Linked DNA regions of Roseivirga sp. BDSF3-8. The protein of the gene in region 2 interacts with the protein of the main gene of each other region in a pairwise test. Links are inferred from orthologs where the notes say so. Each region holds a gene or a part of one and is shown on either strand. Other genes may lie near its edges.

The links.
Region 1: the proteins of dnaB (region 2) and dnaA interact in binary tests that used the Escherichia coli proteins (3 or more experiments, as listed by UniProt). The link is inferred for Roseivirga sp. BDSF3-8 from one-to-one orthologs.

The regions. Positions count from the first base shown.
Region 1 is NZ_JBGNFV010000001.1:3,737,334-3,749,953, reverse strand. What follows is about bases 5,132-7,935. They hold dnaA (chromosomal replication initiator protein DnaA), read right to left. Parts: upstream 7,350-7,935; coding sequence 5,913-7,349; downstream 5,132-5,912. Other genes in these bases: AB9P05_RS15865 (methylmalonyl-CoA mutase family protein), read left to right, coding at 7,914-7,935; AB9P05_RS15875 (S1C family serine protease), read left to right, coding at 5,132-5,634. Outside these bases: RIP metalloprotease RseP, read right to left, coding at 9-1,313; AB9P05_RS15885 (1-deoxy-D-xylulose-5-phosphate reductoisomerase), read right to left, coding at 1,314-2,483; AB9P05_RS15880 (GH3 auxin-responsive promoter family protein), read right to left, coding at 2,490-3,998; more of AB9P05_RS15875, read left to right, coding at 4,177-5,131; more of AB9P05_RS15865, read left to right, coding at 7,936-9,779; scpA (methylmalonyl-CoA mutase), read left to right, coding at 9,783-11,933; AB9P05_RS15855 (tetratricopeptide repeat protein), read right to left, coding at 12,001-12,620. UniProt on the Escherichia coli protein: Plays an essential in the initiation and regulation of chromosomal replication. Binds in an ATP-dependent fashion to the origin of replication (oriC) to initiate formation of the DNA replication initiation complex once per cell cycle.
Region 2 is NZ_JBGNFV010000001.1:5,047,118-5,051,837, forward strand. Bases 1-2,948 are described here. They hold dnaB (replicative DNA helicase), read right to left. Parts: upstream 2,257-2,948; coding sequence 745-2,256; downstream 1-744. Other genes in these bases: AB9P05_RS20900 (zinc-binding alcohol dehydrogenase family protein), read right to left, coding at 1-643; murC (UDP-N-acetylmuramate--L-alanine ligase), read left to right, coding at 2,615-2,948. Also shown: more of murC, read left to right, coding at 2,949-3,988; AB9P05_RS20915 (exonuclease domain-containing protein), read left to right, coding at 4,012-4,720. UniProt on the Escherichia coli protein: The main replicative DNA helicase, it participates in initiation and elongation during chromosome replication. Travels ahead of the DNA replisome, separating dsDNA into templates for DNA synthesis.

The DNA.
Region 1 (12,620 bases), 1.3 Mb from region 2 along the record:
AACTTCTATCAGATAACTGATATGATGTCATTACCAAGTATGAAAGCCATAAGTGCCAACAACAGCACCATACCTACCTTCTGGGCATTCTCCAAAAACTTATCTGATGGTTTGCGTCCACTGATAATCTCGTAGCTCAGGAAGGCAACATGCCCTCCGTCCAAAGCAGGTATCGGTAGCAGGTTCATAAATGCCAGTACCATACTGATAAGGCCAACCAGCCCCCAGAATCGTGACCATATCCAGTCCTCGCCGAAAGACTGTGCAATTTTAATCGGGCCACTCATGCTTTTGCGTGGATCTATATCACCGGCAAACATTTTACCGAAAGCTTTTACCTGAAGGCCGATTTGGCTAAAGGCTAATTTTGTACCAATGGGAATTGACTCTCCTAAAGAAAAGTTGCGCGTACTCTGAAGTCCTTCACTTACCGGATAAAAGCCCAGGGTACCTGTTTCACTTACCTCCGACTGAAGAGTAATCACCTCATCATCCCTTTCTACCTTCAAACTGACTTCCTGCCCTGCATTATTTTGCAGAGCTGCCTGCAATTCGTCAAACAGCGCTACCTTTTCTCCATTAATCGCAATGATCTTATCATCTGGTTTCAATCCGGCTTCATCGGCAAATGAGCCACCTTCCACCCTGCCGATACGGAATGGCCACCGGTAGGTGATGAAACTTTTAGACTCAGAAAGCTGATCGAGAAAATCTGAAGGCACACCAATCTTGAGAGTATCATCACCCCGGACTACCGTATACTTCAGTTGCTCTTCAAAGAATATCTGCATATTGACCAGGTCGCTGAAGTTTTCATAGTCAGCCCCGTTAACAGCGATGATCTTGTCACCTGTCTCAAAGCCAAGTTGCTGCCCCAGGTCTTCTGCCTGAATACCGTACTTGTATATTTCCTCTTTGGGTACATCGGTTTCACCGTAATAATAGGTAATCCCGATAAAAACGAGCACACCCAGAATCACATTCATGATGATACCACCCAGCATAACGATAAGGCGCTGCCAGGCAGGCTTTGCCCGGAACTCGTAAGGCTCAGGTTCTTTACTCAGAGATTCAGTATCGAGTGATTCGTCTATCATCCCTGTGATTTTCACAAAACCACCCAGTGGAATGGCTCCCAGGGAATACTCTGTTTCACCCTTTTTAAATCCGAAGAGTTTGGGAGGGAAGCCTATGTAAAACTTTTCCACACGCATCCCGAATGCTTTAGCGGCAATCATATGGCCGAACTCGTGCAATCCGATAAGGATCACGAGTGCCAGCACCAATTGCGCTACCATTATTACTGTACCCATTTAATTAATTAGTTCTTTAGCTAAAATTCTGGTTTCTTTATCTGTCTCCACGTAATCTTCCAGACCAGGTTTTTCTATGTGGGATATTTTGGACAAGCAGGCACCTACTATGTCCGGCATATCCAGAAAACCTATTCTGTCCCGTAAAAATTCCTCTACGGCTATCTCGTTGGCCGCGTTTAGTACACATGGCTTATTACCACCCTGCTTCAACGCATCAAAAGCCAGACCAAGATTTTTGAATGTTTCCATGTCAGGCTTCTCAAATGTCAGGCTGGGATAGTCCGTAAAATCAAACCGGGGAAAATCAGTGGTATATCGCTCAGGATATGTCAGCGCAAACTGAATAGGCAGTTTCATATCCGGAAGTCCCATTTGGGCTTTTATACTACCATCAGTGAATTGCACCATCGAATGAATAATGGACTGCGGGTGCACCACCACATCAATCTGGGAGGTATCAAGGCCAAACAGCCATTTTGCTTCGATCACCTCAAGGCCTTTATTCATCAGGCTTGCTGAGTCAATCGTTATCTTCGCCCCCATATCCCAGTTCGGGTGCTTAAGGGCCTGCTCCTTTTTAACTGTTTGTAAAAATTCAGTATTTCTTCCCCTGAATGGCCCGCCGCTGGCAGTAAGGATAATCTTTTCGATAGGGTTATGAAACTCTCCTACGATGCATTGAAAAATAGCACTGTGCTCAGAATCAACAGGGTATATGTTCACCCCCTTTTCTTTGGCGCGCTCGGTTACCAGCTCACCAGCCACTACCAGTGTTTCCTTATTAGCAAGGGCTATATGTTTACCTGCATCAATGGCCCTGAGGGTGGGAATAAGGCCGGCATAGCCTACAAGTGCCGTAAGTACAATATCTATACTATCCATCTCCACCACACCGGCCAGAGCCTTGGTGCCGGCATACACCTGGATGTCCTGAGGGTCCAGTGCAGCAAATACTTTGTCGTAAAGGGACTCATTACCAATTACCACCGCCCGGGGTTTGAACTGTAGGGCCTGGCTTATCAGCAGGTCGGCATTGTTCTGAGCAGTAAGTACGATCACCTCAAAGCGGTCAGGGTGATTGGCGATAACTTCCAGCGCCTGGGTTCCGATACTTCCGGTAGATCCAAGGATAGCTACACCGCGACCGGCTTCATGTTGTTCCTTCATGTAAACTCAATTCGTTTCCAGCCTGTATGACTGTAAATTGTCTGCGATCTTTCGGTCATTAGACAATCTGGGCACTTTATTCTGGCCGCCAAGCTTTCCCTGTGACCGCATATAGCCTATAAAGGCTCCTTTTTGCAGCGAAATCACCCGGAGGCTGCGCAGGATATTACCTGAGATCAGGTCATCATAATATGAGTTCAATTCCTGCAATCGCGAATTTAATGTTTTTTCGAATGCTTCCCTATTTTCCGGCTCTTTTGCAAACTCCACATACCACTCATGAAGCGGAAGTCCTTCAGCAGGAGTCACCTGCGGTGCTACCGTAAACTCGACTACTTCAACGCCAGGATGTTGCTCCATAGCGTATTGCATCGCTTTTTCTACCTCCTCCCCTATTACATGCTCTCCAAAGGCAGAAATAAAGTGCTTGATCCGGCCCGTTACTACCAGCCGGTAGGGGTCTTTTGAGACAAACTTTATAGTATCACCAATATTGTAGCTCCACAGCCCGGCATTCGTATTAAGTATAATCACATAGTTTTTACCCAGCTCTACCTCATCAATACGTAGTCTCCGGGGATTATCGTCAAAAAACTCCTCTGCCGGAATAAACTCATAAAATATGCCATGATTAAGAAGCAATAGCAAGCCTGGCTCAGTCTGGGTATCCTGGTAAGCAATAAAACCCTCGCTCGCAGGGTAGGTTTCTATACTATCCACCATACCTCCAATACTTTCATAAAGCTTAGCCCGGTATGGCTCAAAATTCACCCCGCCATATACAAACAGACCAAAGTTGGGAAAGACCTCTTTTATCTTCTTCCCCCCCGTTCGCTCTCTGATGCGGTCAAAATACATCTGCACCCAGGGAGGAATACCTGAAATAAGGCTCATGTCCTTATCCAGCGTCTCATCAATGATTTTTTCAAGCTTCTCTTCCCAGTCCTCCATGCAGTTGGTTTCATAACTGGGCAGCTGGTTTGTGCGCAGATACCCGGGCACATGATGATTGACTATGCCGGACAAGCGCCCAACTGGGATTCCGTTCTTCTCGGTAAGCTCAGGGCTTCCGCTGAGAAATATCAGTTTGCCCTCCAGAAAATGACCATTACCCGTTTCATGCACATAACTAAGCAGGGCATTACGCGCACTGTTGATATGATTAGGGATGGACTCTTTAGTAATAGGAATGTACTTGACTCCTGATGTGGTTCCACTGGTTTTTGACAGGTACCTGGGCTTTCCGGGCCAGAGAACACTCTCCTCTCCGCCCACCATACGATCAACGTAAGGCCTTAACCCCTCATAATCCCGAATGGGTACGCGCTCTTTAAAATCTCCGTAGTGACGCACCGACCCAAAGCCGTGGTCACTGCCAAAGGCTGTTTCAGAACCTTTTTCGATTAACTCTCTAAAAACCTTCTCCTGGGTTTCAGCAGGTTGTGAAGACCACTTTTTCTGATCGCGCACAACGTATGCAGCCAGTGGCTTGCTTAAAAAAGAACGTATTCCCATGTGTACAAATGTATAGAAAATGTCAAAACGACATGACGAAATGCATTATGTCATTTCCAAATCGCGTTTCCGGCCTTAGGGAGGTTAAAATATGTTAAAACCGACATAAGCGCATGTTTTTTGCGTTGATAAATGCGATACTTAAATCAGATTTAGAAACCCCCAACCTAATTCGTTTATGAAACAACTGATCCGTACCGTTTTTGTCGCCTTTCTGGCAGGAATTGGCGGCTCATACACCTATGATTACCTTACTGAAGAACAGGATGTGTCATTGGCAACTACCTACCCGGTAGCTCATTCAGAAACTGATCAGCCGGCTTACCAGGCAAGCCAATACTGTCCGGCCTCTATTAGCCCAGAGCTACGCAATGTCCCGGATGACTTTGTCGAAGCCTCCCGCAACAGCACCCCAAGTGTGGTATATATCAAAACTATCACACAAAATGACTATGGGAGAAATAGCTGGCTTGAATATTTCTTCGGAGGTGGCGGTGGCTCTCAGATCAACAGTGGCTCAGGCGTGATCTATACCTCTGACGGGTACATTATCACGAATAACCATGTGGTGGAAGGGGCCGATCAGCTTGAAGTTATCCATGATAAAAAAACATATGAAGCTCGCATCGTTGGCCGCGATCCATCTTCTGACCTTGCGGTAATAAAGGTCGAAGCCTCAGGGCTTCCCGCAATTAAGGTTGGTCGAAGCCGTGACATTCAAACGGGTGAATGGGTGCTGGCGGTGGGTAATCCATTTAACCTTACCTCTACCGTTACCGCTGGTATCGTATCCGCAAAAGGCCGCCAGATTAACATCCTGAGAAATACCAGCTTCCCACTGGAAAGCTTCATACAAACAGATGCGGCCATCAACCCGGGTAACAGCGGCGGAGCCTTGGTCAACCGTACCGGTGAGTTAGTCGGAATTAATACAGCCATAATCTCAAAGACCGGCTCCTATGCAGGGTATGGATTCGCCGTTCCCTCTGACGTAGCAAAAAAGATTGCAGACGACATTATCAACTACGGCACTGTACAAAAGGCATTTATTGGTGCTGAGGTAGTGGGAGTAGACGAAGAGATCGCGAGGCAACTGGATGTACGTGAGCCGGAGGGGGTAGTTATTAGCTACCTGGAAGAAGGAGGAGCAGCAGAGAAAGCCGGCCTTCAGCGCGGGGATATTATTCTTGATCTGGGGGGAGTAAAAACCGGCAGTCACGGCAACTATTCAGAGGCACTAAGCTACTACTCTCCAGGTGATAAAGTACCTGTGACGTATAAGAGAAAAGGTAAATTAAGCAGCACTTCACTTTTACTAACGAATCGTGACGGCAGCACAAGTCTGGTACGTAAAGAGTTTTACACCTCAGATAAGCTTGGTGCTGAACTTGAGTCACTAAGTAATGCCGAAAAGCGAAAAAGAAATATCGAGAATGGTGTACGCATCAGCCAAATCCGCACCGGCCTTATTCGCCAGATGGGTTTTGAAGAGGGCTTTGTGGTAACCGCGGTAAATCGCAAGCCGGTAGATTCTCCGGAGGATTTGGAAAGCATGCTGTTAGGTATTCGCGGCAGAGTGATTGTAGAAGGTGTAAACACCCGTGGAGTCAGGGGGTATTACAGCTTTGTGTTTTAAAATAAAGAAAGGGCTGTCTCAAAAGTAGTAAGGACTTTTTTGATACCAAACAATATTTGGAGAATTGCTTCAAACACTCTACATAGCGAAGTCGGACGCGACCCGGTACAAACTTCGCGACAATGGTAACCACGGGACCGAACGCGGCCCGGTATAATCCCGCGGTAGTTTACCAAATTCAAAATTATATTTTGAATAAAAAGAAAGAGGCTGCCTTTTGAGACAGCCTCTTCTTTATTTTCCTAACCTTACGACCATTAGGCCGTAGAGGGGCAGGTTCAGACAGTAACTCTGACCCGTAATTTCTTCTTAAGTGACTCCACGGCATTTTTCATTTTGCTATCGATGGTCACCATGTCGTTTACACTCTGTACGGCATGAATAACCGTACTATGGTCACGCCCACCAAAGTGGAAACCTATTGACTTAAGGCTATGATTGGTGTATTCTTTGCAGAAGTACATCGCCACCTGCCTGGCAATAACGATCTCTTTTTTACGTGTCTTGGCCTTCATATCATCCAGGCTGATGTTGAAAAACTCAGAGACCGTCTTTTGAATAAAGTCCACTCCCACTTCTGTCTCTATATCCGAAACAATATGCTTCAGGCACTGCTTTGCCAGCTCCAGATCTATCTCCCGTCTGTTAAGAGAAGCATGGGCAATAAGGCTGATTATCACCCCTTCCAGTTCACGAATATTAGTATCCACGCTATAAGCGAGGTACTCGATCACATCATCAGGAATATCGATACCATCAGCCTGCATTTTCTTTTGGATAATGGCAATTCGCGTTTCCAGATCAGGCTGCTGAAGGTCAGCTGTAAGGCCCCACTTAAAGCGACTTAATAACCGCTCCTGCAGACCACGCAGGTCTCGCGGAGGGCAATCGCTAGTCATTATTATCTGCTTGCCAGACTGGTGAAGGTGGTTAAAGATATGGAAGAATATCTCTTGGGTCTTCTCCTTATTCGCCAGAAACTGAACATCATCCAGGATAAGCACATCCATTTCCAGGAAGAAGTTTGAGAAATCCTGAACCCGGTTATTCCTTAACGCTTCTATAAATTGATTCGTGAACTTTTCGGAAGAGACATAATAAATACGTCTGTCGGGCAGGTCTCGCTTAATCTCGTTACCGATTGCCTGAACCAAGTGAGTTTTTCCAAGTCCGACACCTCCGTAAACCATAAGTGGGTTAAACGAGGTTACACCGGGCTTTTGCGCTACAGCGTATCCGGCTGACCTCCCTAATCGGTTACAGTCTCCCTCTACAAAGGTGTCAAAAGTATAATTAGGATTGAGCTGAGGATCATGCGGCTTAGCGGGCGCTGATGCCTCCTGCTGTGGTGTGCTAAAATTACTGCCGTTTTGCCTATAGTTACTGGCAGCAGTACCATTTTGCTTACTGGTATTTTTCTCGGGATAATTAACCGTATAGGGCTGGCTGGTAGCCGAGCCCTGGTCCACGATAACCGAATATTCGAGGCGACCCTCTTTACCCAGTACCTGGTCAATTGCTCCGCGTAGCAAATGGACATAATGCTCCTCCAGCCACTCATAAAAGAACTGACTCGGTACTTGAATTGTAAGTACCTGATCTACCAGTTTAAGCGGAACTATTGGCATAAACCAAGTCCTGAAGCTTTGCTCACTGGTACTAGCCTTTATGTAGCGGAGACAATTATTCCATACTGAATGACAGTCAAGTTGCATCGGCCAGAAAGAAATGGATTAGTGTTTTTTTAGACCCTTAATATGTAAGGGGAAAACAAAATTGTTAAAAATTTTAAAGATAAAAAAACCTCATTGCGCTTGACTTTATCGAATGTGGCTAATACCAGAATATGCGAATTTATGCTTTAAAAATTATTCGTTTTTTGATACACCAAAGCCAAAAAATACAAGTTAAAAATGCAATGCAATTAATCTTACCTATCAGAGCTTTACAGTCGCTGGGTGAAATAGGCGACAAAAATAGTATTTCATTTGATTTAAACCTAGATTTTCAGGGAATGAAACAAAAATCAGCATTCTGCTATTATTTGGGAAGAGAAATATCACTTGTTCAGAATAGCTGCGATGGGTAAGGATTAAATTAAAAGTGTTCGCAAGAAAAAATTCATCTTTTGTATATACTTCCGAAACACTGTTAGTATCTCGTATTTCGGGTCGTTATTGCCTGTAAGGTTTTCTTTGCGGATAGACCAAAAACCGTAACTTTGACTCGATATTCATTCTTTTGAATTTGGTATTGACAAATGACTTTAGCGCTTTTTCATGTCGGAATCGGATAAAAACCTGCAACTCAAAGAGTACTTCAAGGAAATCACCCCTGAAGAATGGCGTACCAAAGCAGAGAAAGACCTGAAAGGGGCCTCGCTGGATAAACTTACCAGTATCTGCTATGAGGGAATCCCTATAAAGCCTCTCTACACATCCGCCCCCGAGGGCGCTGCCGATCGCTACGGCAGACATACTCCTTATGAAGGGCCTGAACCTGAGGCCCGGCACTGGACCAATTATGAGCTAATACCACTTGCCTCAGAAAAGGAGGCCAATCACATGGCTCTAAAGGCGCTGGAGAATGGCGCTGACGGAATCATTTTTGACCTGCAAAAAGATGCAGACCTCAACTTTGATGACCTCATGCGCGACATTATGCCTCAGTACTGTCACGTATCCTTTACCGGTGGGCCAACTACGCTCGTTTGCATAAAAAACTACCTTAAATACATTGTAAGCCAGGACTTACCTGCAGAAGAGGTAAGAGGGTTTCTGAAGTATGATCCCTTCTACCCGCTACTCACACAGAATAACCTTAATGAGAAGTCCTTTGCCCTACTGAAGAACATCATGGATACCAGCAGTACCATGCCGGGATTCAGAGGGTTGACTGTTTCCGGTTCTGTTTTTCATGAATCTGGAGCTGATACGGTGGTTGAAACGGCCATGATGATAAGTGCCGTTACAGAATTGATTGACCGGCTATCGGAATCTGATTTCAGCCCGGAAATACTCTTTCATAACCTGGTTCTGTCAGTCCGGTGCGGTCGCGAGTTTTTCCTGGAAATAGCCAAACTACGGGCCCTTCGCTTTCTGGTAACTAAACTGGCTCACGCTTACGGATTAACCTCTTTTACCGGTGATGACATTTATCTACACGTCAACACGGCCAGGTTTGATAAAACACTATTTGACCCTCATACAAACATGCTTCGTAATACCACCGAAGCCATGTCCGCCATCATAGGAGGGTGCAATTCGCTGCATGTTATTCCCTACGATGAAATTTTCCGGCCTGTCAGTTCTTTCAGCACCAGAATCAGCAGGAATGTTTCCCTTATACTCAAAGAAGAAAGCTACCTGAATAAGGTGGTGGACCCTGCAGCGGGCTCATATTATATAGAGAGCCTGACAGACGATATTGCCAATAATGCCTGGAAAATATTTCTTGAAATGGAGGAGCTGGGTGGCTTTGTGAAAGCTTACCACAGTGGCTATATACAAGATCAGGTAGAAAAAGGCGCTAACGCCCGAAAAGTTAAGACTGCCTCCCGCCGGGATGTCTTTGTTGGGGTCAACCAATATGCCAATGCAAGTGAGATCCTGGATCCCGATGCCCTCAAGCTAAAAAAGTATACTCCGGGCGAAGAAGGGCCGGTACTTACTCCCTATCGTGGAGCCTGGCCGTTTGAGCAATTAAGGCTTAAAACGGAGAAGTTTGTTAAGCGCATGGGACGCGAACACCGTCCGAATATTGAGCCTATTCTATTATCTAATACAGCTATGGCCAAAGCCCGGGCCTCTTTTGCCACTGGCTTTTTTGCCAGTGCCGGCTTCGGCTCACTGGATGAAATGATAGTGGATAATGTAAAAGAGAATGCAAAGAAAGCCGGTCAGCAGCGGGCTGACATCATTGTTTTCTGTGGCTCTGATGAGGATTACAGACATAATGCGCGCCAAGCGGCCGAAAAGTTCAGGTCTGGGTGCAAGGGAAAACTACTTATACTTGCCGGACCACCAGAAGCGCTCGAAGAGGGATATGCAGGGCTTTTCGATTACCTGATACACCGTAAAAGCAATGCCATAGAAATCCTGGAGCAAATACAGGAGAAAGTGCTTTCCAAATCAAAAAACAACTAGACGATGAGACCTGATTTCAAAAATTTCAAATGGGAAGGGGTTTCAGCTAAAAAACCTGAACATAAAAATGTTATAGCAGACTGGAAAACCGCCGAAGGAATAGAGGTACCCCCGATAATAACGCCTGATCACCTGAGTCCTGCCGAGCATATTGGATTTCAATCAGGACTTCCTCCCTACCTGCGGGGCCCTTACAGCACTATGTATGTTACGAGGCCATGGACCATCCGCCAATATGCAGGGTTTTCGACCGCAGAAGAATCAAATGCCTTTTATAGAAGAAACCTGGCCGCCGGTCAGAAAGGTCTTTCGGTGGCGTTTGACCTGGCTACTCACCGCGGGTATGATTCAGATCATGCACGGGTGGTAGGCGACGTGGGAAAGGCGGGCGTAGCTGTGGATTCGGTGCTTGACATGAAGATCCTGTTCGATCGCATCCCACTTGATAAAATGTCAGTATCTATGACGATGAACGGTGCGGTCATTCCGGTGATGGCCTTCTATATTGTGGCAGCGGAGGAGCAGGGTGTAAAACCTGAGCAGCTGAGTGGCACCATTCAGAACGATATTTTCAAAGAGTTTATGGTGCGTAACACCTATATATACCCTCCGGCTCCGAGTGTACGTATCATTGCTGATATTTTTGCCTATACATCCCGGCACATGCCAAAATTTAACAGTATCAGCATTAGCGGATACCATATGCAGGAAGCTGGTGCCACAGCAGACATTGAGCTGGCATATACACTGGCGGATGGCCTGGAGTATTTACGTACGGGTATAAAGGCGGGCCTTAAAGTAGATGAATTTGCTCCCAGGCTTTCCTTTTTCTGGGCGGTAGGCATGAATCACTTCATGGAAATAGCCAAAATGCGGGCCGCCAGAATTCTTTGGGCCAGACTGGTAAAACCTTTTAATCCGGAAAACCCTAAAAGCATGGCCCTGCGTGCTCACAGCCAGACATCAGGCTGGAGCCTGACCGAGCAGGATCCTTTCAATAACGTTACCCGTACTTGTGTGGAGGCCCTCGCGGCAGCGATGGGGAATACCCAGTCACTTCACACTAATGCGTTGGATGAAGCCATAGCGCTTCCTACTGATTTCTCAGCAAGGATAGCCCGAAATACTCAACTTTACCTGCAGGAAGAAACAGGCATTACACGTACAGTTGACCCCTGGGGAGGGTCATACTATGTTGAGTTTCTCACGGACCAGATAATGCGTAAGGCCTGGGATCTGATACAGGAAGTAGAGGAAATGGGCGGCATGGCTAAAGCTATAGAAAGCGGGCTGCCTAAAATGCGTATCGAAGAGGCTGCCGCCAGAAAGCAGGCGCGTATAGACAGTACAAAAGACGTCATTGTTGGTGTAAACCGCTACCAGACTGAAGAAGAAACAAGTATCGACCTTCTTGAAGTGGATAATACTGCGGTAAGGAAGTCACAAATAGAACGCCTCAATAAAATGAAGGCTGACCGGAACAATGAGAAGGTTCAGGAATCACTTGAGGCTATCACCACCTGTGCGCGTACCGGAGAAGGAAATCTGCTTGAATTAGCCATAGAAGCAGCCCGTAATCGTGCCAGCCTGGGAGAGATTTCTGAAGCTATGGAAAAAGAGTTTGGCCGCCACAAGGCGGTTATAAAATCCATATCAGGTGTGTACTCCCGCGAAGCTGAAGAAGAAGACACTTTTAAAGAAGCACGGGAACTTGCCGACAGATTTTCCAGGGAAGAAGGTCGCCGCCCCAGGATTATGGTTGCTAAAATGGGACAGGACGGACATGACAGGGGTGCAAAAGTGATTGCCACAAGTTTTGCTGATCTGGGCTTTGACGTTGACATAGGGCCACTTTTTCAAACCCCTGAAGAGGTGGCAAGACAGGCAGCTGAAAATGATGTGCATATTGTAGGGGCATCCAGTTTGGCAGGAGGGCATAAAACACTGGTGCCTCAGCTTATCGAAGCTCTCCGGGAGCTTGGCCGCGATGACATCATGGTTGTAGCAGGGGGTGTAATCCCTTCGCGCGATTACCAGGAATTGAAAGATAAAGGTGTGGCAGAAGTATTTGGCCCTGGTACAATCATTTCAAAAGCTGCTATCCGAGTACTCAACCGACTTATGGAAGATGAGCCTGTAAGCAGCGAGGAGTAGGCTTTATTCAGGTTTTGAAAAACAAAAGCCCCACTGAATGAGTCAGTGGGCTTTTGTTATCTGGTAGTTATTGCAGTTCCGAAAGCTTGTTAGACAGCGTAAGCCTTTCTCCTAAAGACTCATAGGCATTTGATAGTTCATTTGCATACTTCTCCGTTTCGTCCGAGGACATTAAGAGGGATAGCTGTTGTTGATGGTCAAAAGCTTCTCTGTGTTTCTGCTGGGCTGTTTCGGCAGTAATTGCCGTTTCCAACATGGTTATCTTATCATCATATTCAATATTACCCATTAGAAGCAAGCCCTTTTCAGCATAAGTTTCTGCCTCAGCATATTCCTTATTGGATAACTTGAATACTGAGAGATCCCGATATGCCTGGGAGAGATAGAATGATGAGGCGGTAGGCATAATTGTCTCAAGGGCCAGCTCGTAATAGTGATCTGCACTATCTTTCATTCCTGTTTTTGAATACATATAAGCCAGATTATGATACAGCCTGCCCTCAGTTCTGTAATCTTCCAGTTCCTGGGATATCTCTACCCCTTTATCAAAGTACTTTTTTGCCTTGTCATACTCCTGGAGAAGGATAAGGGCGTAACTCATAGAATTGTAAAGTCCTCCAAGCCCTGTTTTCTCCTCATCCATACCTTCAGCTAACTCAATAGCGCGATCCAGGTATTCTTTACTTT
Region 2 (4,720 bases):
CCCAATTATCTTCTTTATAATTATATGTGCCGGCAGCTCCCTTCTTTTTCATCAGATCAAGCTTTTCCTGAGTGCCGGAGGTAACGGATACGGTGGCACCGGCTGCCTTGGCGAACATGAAAGCCATCTGAGCCACACCACCGCCGATGCCATTGATAAGTACGTGCTGGCCTTTTTGCAGCTTCCCGTGGGTAAAGAGGGCTCGGTACGCTGTAAGGCCTGCCAGAGGTAAACTTGCAGCTTGTGAAAAGTTAAGATGGGAGGGAATTTCTTTTAACCGGTCTACAGGCACAGATACATATTCTGCCATAGTGCCATTTACCGGCATTCCTAATATACTGTAATCACTTTTCTGTACGCTGGGGTCCTCTCCCCAGCCTATATTTGGGTTGATAACAACATGTCTTCCTTCCCATTCAGCGCCTTCGCCATTTACCTTCTCAACTATGCCGGAGGCATCGCTTCCTAGAATGGTTTCATACCGGATGCCGGGGTATTTTCCTTCCCGCATCCATTGGTCGCGATGGTTTAATGCTGAAGCTTTTATTTTGATAAGGGCCTCCCCCTTAGCTGGCTCCGGTTTATCTATGTCCCCGATTCTTAGGTGATTGTCTGTTTGATCCGTTAAAAAAAGTGCTTTCATCGTGTTTGGTTTTGTTACTGCAAATAATAGCATGCTTTTTATAAGAAAAAAACCGTCTGTTGTGCAGACGGTTTTAGACTCTTTAAATAAATATACCTATTTCAGAAGGGCGCCTCTCCTCCCCCATCGAATGGCAAGCCGCCACCGGAGGCCGGGTTTCCGTCGGAAGGGTTCACCCGGCTTCCCATAGTAAGGGCACTGCCTTGTGATGGATTGGCAGAAGACTGGAATGTCTGAGGGAAGCTGCTGCCTACTACGCCTGGAGCGTCAAGGTCAGTAAAACGGGTATACTTACCGATAAAGCGAAGAGGGATTGTGTCCAGACCGCCATTACGGTGTTTAGCAATAATCACTTCTCCGACTCCCTGGGTTGGGGCCCCATTTTCATCTTCAGTAATACCGTAGTATTCAGGACGGTAAAGGAACATTACCATGTCAGCATCCTGCTCTATCGATCCTGATTCCCTGAGGTCGGAAAGCATAGGGCGCTTATCTCCTCCCCTGGTTTCCACAGCACGGCTTAGCTGGCTCAGCGCTATAACAGGTACATTAAGTTCTTTAGCCAGGTTTTTTAAGGCACGGGAAATGGAGGCGATCTCCTGCTCACGGTTTGACCCTGAGTTTTTGGATGAGTCGCCGCTCATGAGCTGGAGGTAGTCAATGATAATGAGCTGTATATCATGCTGAGCTTTAAGGCGACGACACTTGGCCCTAAGTTCGAGAATGGACAGGGCCGGCGTATCATCGATAAATATCGGGGCATCAGCAAGACGACCGGTTTTATGTACGAGTTGCTCCCATTCGTACTCTTCAAGGTTACCTTTCTTAATTTTCTCTGACTCAAGCTGGGCTTCGGCGGAGATCATCCTGTTTACTAGCTGGACGTTGCTCATCTCAAGAGAGAATATAGCTACGGCATGACCGAATTCTACAGCGGCATTACGCATGGCAGAAACTACGAATGCAGTTTTACCCATGGCAGGACGTGCGGCAATAATAACAAGGTCGGAGCGCTGCCAACCGGAGGTAACCCGGTCAAGGGAGGTGAACCCGCTGGGTACACCGGTAAGGCCGTCTGTATGGAGCTTACGAGCCTCGAGCTCGTCAATAGCCTGCCGCATTATGCTCCGCATATCGGCATAATTTCGTTTGATATTGGCCTCAGAAACATCAAAAAGAGCCTGCTGCATCTTATCAAGCAATTGAAACACATCGGTGCTGTCTTCAAAGGCTTCCTTTTGAATCTCTCCGGCAATGTGGATCATCTCACGCTTGATAGCATTTTCCGCTATAATGCGTGCGTGATACTCGATATTAGCGGCAGAGTTAACCCTGGTGGTAAGCTCTGTTATGTAATAAGGCCCTCCTACCAGCTCGAGTTTACCGTTTTTCCTGAGCTGGGAGGTAACTGTGAGCAAATCTACCGGTTCTGCTTTATTAAAAAGCTCAATGATGGCCCGGTAGATTTCCTGATGTGCATCTTTATAGAAAGATTCGGGCTTAAGAATATCCACCACATCGGTAAGAGCTTCTTTCTCAAGCATCAATGCCCCCAGTACTGCCTGTTCGAGTTCGGTAGCCTGCGGAGGTACCTTGCCCAATTGGTCATTCATTTCTGAGGGAAACAATCTCTTTTTTCCCACTCCTTCACTTCGATCCGCCCTTCTTTTTTGAGATTCCAATAGTACCTGAGTTTTTATATGATCCTGTGTCGGGTTAACAAGCTGGCAAACATAGCTGTATTATTGAAGTTTTCAATTTTGTAAACGTACAAAAAAAGAAGAGTGACATAAGCTCATCTTTTCCACAGTAAAAACTATGGTTATCCACAGTGTTATTCACTTATCCACAAGACATTCACGCAAAAAAGCACTAAATTTGGGCCGTCGGCCGTAGGAGCACTCACTGCTCGCGATGATGTATACCGTAAACTGACCGGATGAATGAAACGGCCGCAAAAATAATTTCTTAATGGAGGAAAATTCGCAGAAAGTACATTTTATTGCCATAGGAGGCAGCGTAATGCATAACCTTGCCATTGCGTTAATGGAAATGGGGCATGAAGTATCGGGATCGGACGATTTGTTTTTTGATCCATCCCGAAGTCGCCTGGAAGAATACGGCTTACTACCGGAACAAGAAGGGTGGCAACCGGAAAAGATCACCAGTGATCTGGATGCAGTGATTCTGGGCATGCATGCCAAGGAGGATAACCCTGAGCTGTTGAAGGCGAGGGAAGTGGGGGTTCCTGTGTATTCCTTTCCTGAATATGTGTACGAGCAAAGTAAGGACAAGCAGCGCATTGTAATAGCAGGAAGCCATGGTAAAACGACCATCACATCGATGGTGATGCACGTTTTACGCTTTCATAAGCAGGAATTCGATTACCTGGTGGGTGCCAGCCTTGAAGGTTTTCCAAACAGCGTTAAGATCAGCGATGCGCCTATCATTATTATTGAAGGTGATGAATACTTATCCAGTCCTATAGATCCAACGCCGAAATTCCTGAAATACCAGCACCACATTGGTCTGATAAGCGGAATCAGTTGGGATCACATCAATGTCTTCCCTAATGTGGATAATTACGTTCGCCAATTTGACTTGTTTGCTGATGCCACCCCCAAGGCGGGTGTGATCATCTACTGTGAGGAAGACCCTATGGCTACCGTAATTGGTAATAAGGAGCGTGAGGATGTGACGAAGATTGAGTATAAATCACATGCCCATAAGATAAAGGAAGGGGTAACGTATCTTCAGACGGACAGCGGAGAGGTTCCCTTGCAGGTGTTTGGGCATCATAACATGCAGAATATCAGTGCTGCCAAAAAGGTATGTAAGCGGATTGGCATTACAGGCACACAATTCTACCAGGCGATAAGGACCTTTAAGGGGGCCAGTAAGCGTATGGAACTGGTGGACAATAACGGTAGTGTTGCAATCTATAAGGATTACGCCCACTCACCGAGCAAACTGGATGCGACTACGAAAGCACTTAAAGCTCAGTATCCTGACCGTACCCTTTTTGCCTGTATAGAGCTACATACATTTAGCAGCCTCAACCCTGACTTTCTAAAGACCTACCAGAATACATTCAATGAAACTGATGTGCCTATGGTATACGTAAATCCGGATACTGTGGCTCACAAAAAGCTGGCTCTGTTTACAGAAGCTGAGATTCGCGAGGCTTTCGGACGAGATGATGTGCGCTACTTTACGGATACAAACGAGCTGGAGAAGTTTCTGACGAACGAAAAATGGAATGATAAGAACCTCCTGATGATGTCGTCGGGCAGTTTCAATGGATTAGATCTAAAGGAACTGAGCCAAAAGATCCTGAATAACTAAACTCTTAGCAAAACTACCTATACATGCATTTAAATCTGAAAAACCCTTTGGTGTTTTTCGATCTGGAAACCACAGGTACCAATATTTCAAAGGACCGTATAGTCGAACTTTCTTTTCTGAAGGTGCTCCCTAACCAGCAAACAGAGAGTAAAACGATGCGGTTAAATCCCACTATCCCCATTCCTCATGAAACAAGCCTGATTCACGGCATATATGATGAGGATATAAAGGACAAGCCTACTTTTAAGCAGGTGGCTAAGGATATAGCTAAGTTTCTGGAAGGGGCAGACCTTTCCGGTTATAACATTGTTAAATTCGATGTGCCTATGCTGGTGGAAGAGTTTCTCAGGGTGGATGTGGATTTCAATGTAAGCAACCGTAAGCTGGTTGATTCCCAGAAGATTTTTCATATGATGGAAAAAAGAAATCTTTCTGCCGCATTGAAATTTTACTGCAATAAGTCTCTGAATGATGCGCATAGTGCCGAAGCTGATACAATAGCCAGCTATGAGGTACTTAAGGCCCAGATAGAAAGATATAATAACGAAGACGTCACCGACCTGAAGGGTAACAAGGTAGGTCGAATAGAGAATAACATGGATATGCTGCACCAGCTTACGTGCAGCAACATGGTCGATCTGGCCGGCAGAATCGTAAGAAACGAAAAGCAGATAGAGTGTTTCAACTTCGGAAAGCACCGGGGCAGACCGGTGGTTGATGTGTTAGACACGG